DNA from 2 places in the Mesorhizobium sp. M0239 genome. Region 2 is predicted to be linked to the other one. Evidence: riboswitches for the same ligand, from Rfam matches in the RefSeq annotation. Region 2 holds a riboswitch; the other holds the start of a gene.
What was found. A riboswitch is a leader RNA that binds a small molecule or an ion and turns the genes downstream of it on or off. The one in region 2 is predicted to bind S-adenosylmethionine.
Positions count from the first base shown of each region.

Region 1: it holds a riboswitch for S-adenosylmethionine, as region 2 does, so the genes downstream of both, metX (homoserine O-acetyltransferase MetX) here and NKI99_RS29530 (O-succinylhomoserine sulfhydrylase) in region 2, are expected to answer to the same signal.

Region 1 is NZ_JAMYSG010000031.1:39,446-43,088, reverse strand. Features, by position in the region: gene NKI99_RS27100 (prephenate/arogenate dehydrogenase family protein) at 1-431, opposite strand, end outside; gene hisC (histidinol-phosphate transaminase) at 438-1,547, opposite strand; SAM riboswitch at 1,684-1,761, shown strand; gene metX (homoserine O-acetyltransferase MetX) at 1,876-3,045, shown strand; gene metW (methionine biosynthesis protein MetW) at 3,104-3,643, shown strand, end outside.
Region 2 is NZ_JAMYSG010000038.1:47,639-51,281, forward strand. Features, by position in the region: gene NKI99_RS29520 (ABC transporter substrate-binding protein) at 1-538, opposite strand, end outside; gene NKI99_RS29525 (2'-deoxycytidine 5'-triphosphate deaminase) at 638-1,732, opposite strand; SAM riboswitch at 1,871-1,948, shown strand; gene NKI99_RS29530 (O-succinylhomoserine sulfhydrylase) at 2,006-3,193, shown strand; gene NKI99_RS29535 (ceramide glucosyltransferase) at 3,199-3,643, opposite strand, start outside.

The sequences.
Region 1 (3,643 bases), on a different contig from region 2:
TTGTCGAACAGGTCGGCGAAGCCGGCGTCGGGGCCGGATTTTTCCGTGCCCGCCAGCGGGTGGCCGGGAATGAAATGGACGCCTTCAGGGACATAAGGCTGCATCTGCGCGATGACAGACGCCTTGGTCGAGCCGACATCGGTGAGGATCGCGCCCTTCTTCAGCGCCGGCGCGATTTCCTCGGCCACCGCGCCGGATGAGCCGACCGGCACCGAAATGACGACTAGGTCGGCATCGCGGACCGCCTCTTTCGCATCGGTGGTATAGCTATCGCCGAGCCCGAGTTCCTCGGCTCGCACCAGCGTCGCCGCACTGCGCGTTGATATGGCCACGTGACGGGCCAGCCCCTCGCGGCGGATGACGCGGGCCAGCGACGAGCCGATCAGGCCGATGCCGACCAGCGCGATCTTTTCAAACATCGGTGATGTCATGGCGTTCTAGCTTTTCAGAAATGTCGTGAGAGCGGCGACAACGCCGCGATTGGCTTCTTCGGTGCCGACGGTCATGCGCAACGCGTTGGGAAAGCCATAGCCCGAAACGCGCCGCAATATATAGCCGCGCGCCGTCAGATAGTCGTCCGCCGCCGCCGCCGAATGCTTCTGATCGTCAGGAAAATGAACGAGGACGAAATTGCCGACGCTCGGCGTTACCCGCAGCCCGAGCTTTGTGAATTCCTCGCTCAGCCAGGCCAGCCAGGTCTCGTTGTGCGCCACGCTGCGCTCGACATGGGCGCGGTCGCGGATGGCTGCGATACCGGCCTCGATCGCCGTCGCATTGACGTTGAAGGGACCCCGCACGCGGTTGATGGCGTCGACGATATGCATCGGCGCATACATCCAGCCGATCCGCGCTCCGCCGAGGCCGATCTTGGAGAAGGTACGGGTCATCACCACGTTCTGGGCAGCACCGACCAGCTCGATGCCGGCCTCATAGTCGTTGCGGCGGACATATTCGGCATAGGCCGCGTCTAGCACCAGAAGCACGTGCCTGGGCAGGCCGGCATGCAGGCGGCGCACCTCCTGGAAAGGCACATAGGTGCCGGTCGGATTGTTGGGATTGGCCAGGAACACGATCTTGGTGCGCGGCGTGACGGCTGCGAGGATGGCGTCGATATCGGCGCGCTCGTCTCTTTCCTTGATCGTCACCGGAACGGCACCTGCCGACTGGATGTAGATCTTGTAGACCATGAAGGCGTGTTCGGTGATGACAGCCTCGTCGCCGGGCGCCAGATAAGTCTGCGCCAGCAGGCCGAGGATCTCGTCGGAGCCGTTGGAGCAAATGATGTTCTGCGGGTTGAGACCATGCACCTCGGCGATCGCTTCGCGCAGCCGCCTGGCGGTGCCATCTGGGTAGACGTCGAGCTTTCCGGCAATCTCGCGCGCGGCTTCGATCGCTTTCGGCGAGGGCCCTAGCGGATTCTCGTTCGAGGACAGCTTGTGAACCTTGGCGACGCCCGCGGGCGCCGTGCTCTTGCCCGGCACATAGGCGTCTATGTCCATGATGCCCGCGCGCGGGGTTGGACGTGCCTGGTCCGGTGTCTGGCTCATGTCGCAAAATCCGTCGAGAACGCTTCCTGAGGGAAGCCGCAGCGGAAATACAAGCCGTGGCCTGCAATGTCGAGAGGCGACAGCCACCGCCCAAGGCTGGCCGTTGACGCCGGCGCGCCACAGCCCTAGAAGGGGAGCGGACTTCCGTGGTGATTTGGCCGGTCGGCTTGCAGCCACGTTAAACAACTTGCTAAAGGGCCGTTTGCATCCTGTAACCGGCTTTGCAACCGCAATGCCGGTTTTTTGTTGTCCGCGCCGGCCGGACACCCGGATCGGCATCGACTTTCGACAAGCGCGATGCGTGGGCTCAAAGTGTGAGATGGATGTCATGGCCGTTCTGCGTGCCCGCAAAACCAACAACGAGGTCGACCAACCGTCGAGCCCGGTTTTGCGTTTTGGATCCGACAAGCCGCTCAAGCTGGACGCCGGCACGCTGCTGTCACCGTTCCAGATCGCCTACCAGACCTACGGCACGCTGAACGATGCCCGCTCCAACGCCATCCTCGTCTGCCATGCACTGACCGGAGACCAGCACGTCGCCAGCACCAATCCGGTGACCGGCAAGCCTGGCTGGTGGGAAGTGCTGATCGGCCCCGGCAAGATCATCGACACCAATCGCTTCTTCGTCATCTGCTCCAACGTCATCGGCGGTTGCCTTGGGTCCACCGGTCCGGCCTCGACCAATCCCGCCACCGGCAAGCCCTATGGGCTTGACCTGCCCATTATCACCATTCGCGACATGGTGCGGGCGCAGCAGATGCTGATCGACCATTTCGGCATCGAAAGGCTGTTCTGTGTGCTCGGCGGCTCTATGGGCGGCATGCAGGTGCTGGAATGGGCATCGAGCTATCCGGAGCGCGTCTTCTCGGCGCTGCCGATCGCCACCGGCGCGCGCCATTCCTCGCAGAACATCGCCTTTCATGAGGTTGGCCGGCAGGCTGTCATGGCCGATCCGGACTGGCATGGCGGCAAATATTTCGAGCACGGCAAACGCCCGGAAAAGGGCTTGGCGGTGGCGCGCATGGCCGCCCACATCACCTATCTGTCGGAAGCCGCGCTGCACCGCAAATTCGGCCGCAATTTGCAGGACCGCACCGCGCTGACCTTCGGCTTCGATGCCGACTTCCAGATCGAGAGCTATCTGCGCCACCAGGGCATGACCTTCGTCGATCGCTTCGACGCCAATTCCTACCTCTACATGACGCGGTCGATGGACTATTTCGACCTTGCCGCCGACCATGGCGGCCGGTTGGCCGATGCCTTCGCCGGAACGAAAACCCGCTTCTGCCTGGTGTCTTTCACCTCGGACTGGCTGTTTCCGACCGAGGAGAGCCGCTCGATCGTGCATGCGCTCAACGCCGCCGGCGCATCGGTATCCTTCGTCGAGATCGAAACCGACCGCGGCCACGACGCATTCCTGCTCGACGAGCCGGAACTGTTTGCCGCCATAAACGGGTTCATCGGCTCGGCGGCCCGGGCGAGAGGGCTCAGCGCATGACCCCGAAAAATTGCAGGCTTTTCGGATCGGGATCGTGCGCCAGGCAGGGGGCGAAGCCATGAGCGTCAACCGCGACCAGCGCGTCGACCTCGAGGTCGTCGCCAACCTCATCCCGCCACAGTCGCACGTGCTCGATGTCGGCTCGGGCGACGGCTCGCTGCTCGAATTGCTGCAGGACACCAAGCAGGTCGACGGCCGTGGGCTCGAGCTGTCGCAGCGCGGCGTCAACGAATGCGTGGCGCGCGGCCTCTCGGTCATCCAGGGCGATGCCGACAAGGACCTCGAATTCTATCCCGACAAGGGCTTTGACTTCGTCGTCCTGTCACAGACGCTGCAGGCCACCCGCAACCCGAAGCTGGTGCTCGACGAACTGCTCAGGATCGGCAACCGCGCCATCGTCTCCTTCCCCAATTTCGGCCATTGGCGGGTGCGCCTGTCGCTGTTCGTCAACGGCCGCATGCCGGTGACCAAGGACCTGCCCTATTCCTGGTACGACACGCCCAACATCCACTTCTGCACCATCCGCGATTTCGTCAATCTGTGCGACGAACTCGGCGCGACAGTCGAGAAGGCAACCGCCCTCGACGCTGCCGGGCAG
Region 2 (3,643 bases):
GGCGGCCGTTGGTCAAGTCGGTGATCGCCTCTTCCTGGGTCGGATAGAGTTTGGCCTCCGCGCCCGCCTTGCCATATTCATTCTGGGCATAGTCGGCCTGCGTGGTCGAAGCCTGGGCGCCGACCGTCTTGCCGGCAAGGGCCGCCGGTTCGGTCGAGGTCAGGTCGCTGTCCTTCGGCGCCACCAGGGCGAGCGGTGTCGTATAATATTTGTTGGTGAAGGCGACCTGCCTCTTGCGCTCCTCGGTGATGCTCATCGAGGCGATGATGGCGTCGAATTTCTTCGCCTGCAAAGCGGGAATGATGCCGTCCCAGTCCTGCGTGACGATCTCGCATTCGACCTTCATCTGCGCGCACAGCGCATTGGCGATGTCGATGTCGAAGCCTTCGACCTTGCCGTCAGCGGTAATGGTGTTGAACGGCGGATAGGCGCCCTCGGTGCCGATCTTGATTTTCTCCTGCGCCTGCGAAAGCGAGCCGGCCGCCATCACCAGCATGGCAGCGCCTGCTGCCGATATGATCCATTTTGAAATCTGCATTTTCTTGGTTCCCCTTGAACGCCGGCATCTTGACGGGCGGCAAGGCAGCCAAGCATGGCGCGCCGGTACAGGCAAGTATTTTGCCTTGGGGCAATGAGGTCAGCGCGCGGCGCGGAAATGCTTGGACAGCTTCAGGCCCTGCGCCTGGTAGTTGGAGCCGAGATCGGTGCCGTAGAGGGCCTGCGGCCGCTTCAGCATGTGTTCGTAGACCAGCCGGCCGACGATCTGGCCATGGTCGAGAATGAACGGCACTTCATGACTGCGCACTTCCAGCACCGCCCGGCTGCCCGTGCCGCCAGACGCGGAATGGCCAAAGCCCGGATCGAAGAAGCCGGCATAGTGGACGCGGAACTCGCCGACCAGCGGATCGAAGGGCGTCATCTCGGCGGCGTAGAGCGGCGGCACATGCACCGCCTCCTGGCTGACGAGGATGTAGAACTCGTCGGGGTCGAGCACCAGTTCGCCGGCGCCGCTCTTGTGGATCGGCTCCCAGAAGTCGACGACTTCCTGGGCCGCGCGCTTGTCGACATCGACGAGGCCGGTGTGATGCTTGCCGCGATAGCCGACCAGACCGTTTTGGTCGCCGTTGAGGTCAATCGACAGCGCGATGCCGCCGCCGGAAATATTCGGCGGCTCGGTGGCGACCAGCGTCTGCGCGCGATGCAGGTCGTGCAGCTCGGCTTCCGAGAGCAGCGCATTGCCGGTGCGGAAGCGTATCTGCGACAGGCGCGAGCCGGTGCGCACGACGATCGGGAAGGTGCGGGGGCTGACTTCCAGAAAGAGCGGGCCATGATAGCCGGCAGCGATCTTGTCGAACTCGTGGCCGCGATCGGTCATGACCCGGGTAAAGATGTCGAGCCGCCCGGTCGAGCTCTTCGGATTGGCCGAGGCCGAAATGTCCGCCGGCAGCGCCAGGCTTTCAAGCAAGGGCACGATATAGACGCAGCCGGTCTCCAGCACCGCGCCCTCGGCAAGATTGATCTCGTGCAGCTGCAGCCGGTCGAGTTTTTCCGAGACCTTGTGGTTGGGGCCGGGCAGGAAGGAGGCCCGCACCCGCCAAGCCTTGTCGCCGAGCCTGAGATCAAGGCTGGCCGGCTGGATCTGGTCGGCGTCGAGCGCACGCGCCGACTTCAGCGCGCCGGACTGGAACAGCGCCGAAATGTCCTGATCGGGAAGAATGCCTGTCTGCCGCAAGGCTCCACTCCTAGGTCAGACGTTTTTCTTGTCGCAGGTTCTTGTCGCAAAACCGTGGAACACTTTTGCGGAACCTGCTTGGTACAAACCTCTTAATGAAGCCGGCAATTGACGCAAGCGCGGCGCGGGTCTAAAGGGTCGTTATCCCGTGGTGATTTGGCCGGTCGGCTTGCAGCCACGTTAAACAAGTCGCTAAAGGACCGTCGGGCCGCAAGGCCGTATGGACCGGTTGCGACTTTCGCGGCCGGTTTTTTTGTGTCTGGAAGAAAAGCGATGAGCACCAAGAAGCACAACTGGAAGCCTCAGACGGCACTCGTGCACAGCGGAACGCTGCGTTCCGGTTTCGGCGAAACGTCGGAAGCGATTTACCTGACCCAGGGCTATGTCTACGAAACGGCACAGGCCGCCGAAGCCCGTTTCAAGGGCGAGGAGCCAGGCTTCATCTATTCGCGCTACGCCAATCCGACCGTCGACATGTTCGAGAAGCGCATGTGCGCCCTCGAAGGCGCCGAAGATGCCCGCGCCACCGCCTCCGGCATGGCCGCGGTGACGGCCGCCCTTCTGTGCAGCGCCAAGGCCGGCGACCACATCGTGGCGGCGCGTGCGCTGTTCGGATCCTGCCGCTGGGTGGTCGAGACGCTGGCGCCGAGATACGGCATCGAGGCGACGCTGGTCGACGGCACGGATATCGCCAATTGGGAAAAGGCGGTCAAGCCGAACACCAAGCTGTTCTTCCTGGAAAGCCCGACCAATCCGACGCTGGAAGTGGTCGATATCGCCGCTGTCGCTTCGCTTGCCAATTCGATCGGCGCAAGGCTGATCGTCGACAATGTCTTCGCCACGCCCCTGCAGCAGAAGCCCTTGCAGCTCGGCGCCCATATCGTCGTCTATTCGGCGACCAAGCACATAGACGGCCAGGGGCGCTGTCTCGGCGGCGTGATCCTGTCGGACAAGAAGTGGATCGACGAGAACCTGCACGATTATTTCCGCCATACCGGCCCAAGCCTGTCGCCCTTCAACGCCTGGACGCTGCTGAAAGGCCTGGAAACACTGCCGCTGCGCGTGCGCCAGCAGACGGAAAGCGCGGGCAGGATCGCGGATTTCCTGGCCGAACGGCCGGAAATCGCCCGCGTCATCTATCCCGGCCGCGCCGACCACCCGCAGGCCGATATCGTCAAGAAGCAGATGTCGGGCGGCTCGACGCTGATCTGCCTGGACGTCAAGGGCGGCAAGCAGGCGGCCTTCGCCTTGCAGAACGCGCTCGACATCGTCTTGATCTCCAACAATCTCGGCGATGCCAAGAGCCTGATCACCCACCCGGCGACGACGACGCACAAGAATCTGAGCGACGAGGCGCGCGCCGAGCTCGGCATCGGGCCGGGCACGCTCCGGCTGTCGGTCGGGCTGGAAGACACCGACGATCTGCTTGAGGACATCGCGCAGGCGCTGAAGGCCAGGTAGGACCTTCAGGCGCCGGACGGCGTCTCCTCCAGTTCGGCCGTCTTGGTGCCGATGGTCATCGCGTTGCCGCGCCAGTCGACGGCGCCGCCAAGCCAGCCGCGCGCCCACAGCGCTGGCAGGATCAGGTCGCGCATCATGATCGCGGCCACCATGCGTGGCGACAGGTACCAGCCCTTGGACCAGGCCAGCGCGCACTCGGGAAGGTAGAAGGCTACCAGCACTGCAAGGGCGGTTGCCCAGAGGCTGAAGCCCGCACTGGCCGCGGCAATCAGCGCAAGCACCAGCGGCACCACGGCGCCGGTCAGGATTTCGGGTGCGAAGAACAGCGGGAAAGTGACGCGGCGCAGGCGCGCCCAACGGGCCTGACGCGACCAGATCTCGTCAAAAGAGCGCCGGCCAAGCGGCTGCTCGAAGGGGGCGGCGACGAGATTGACGCGCAGGCCGAGACCG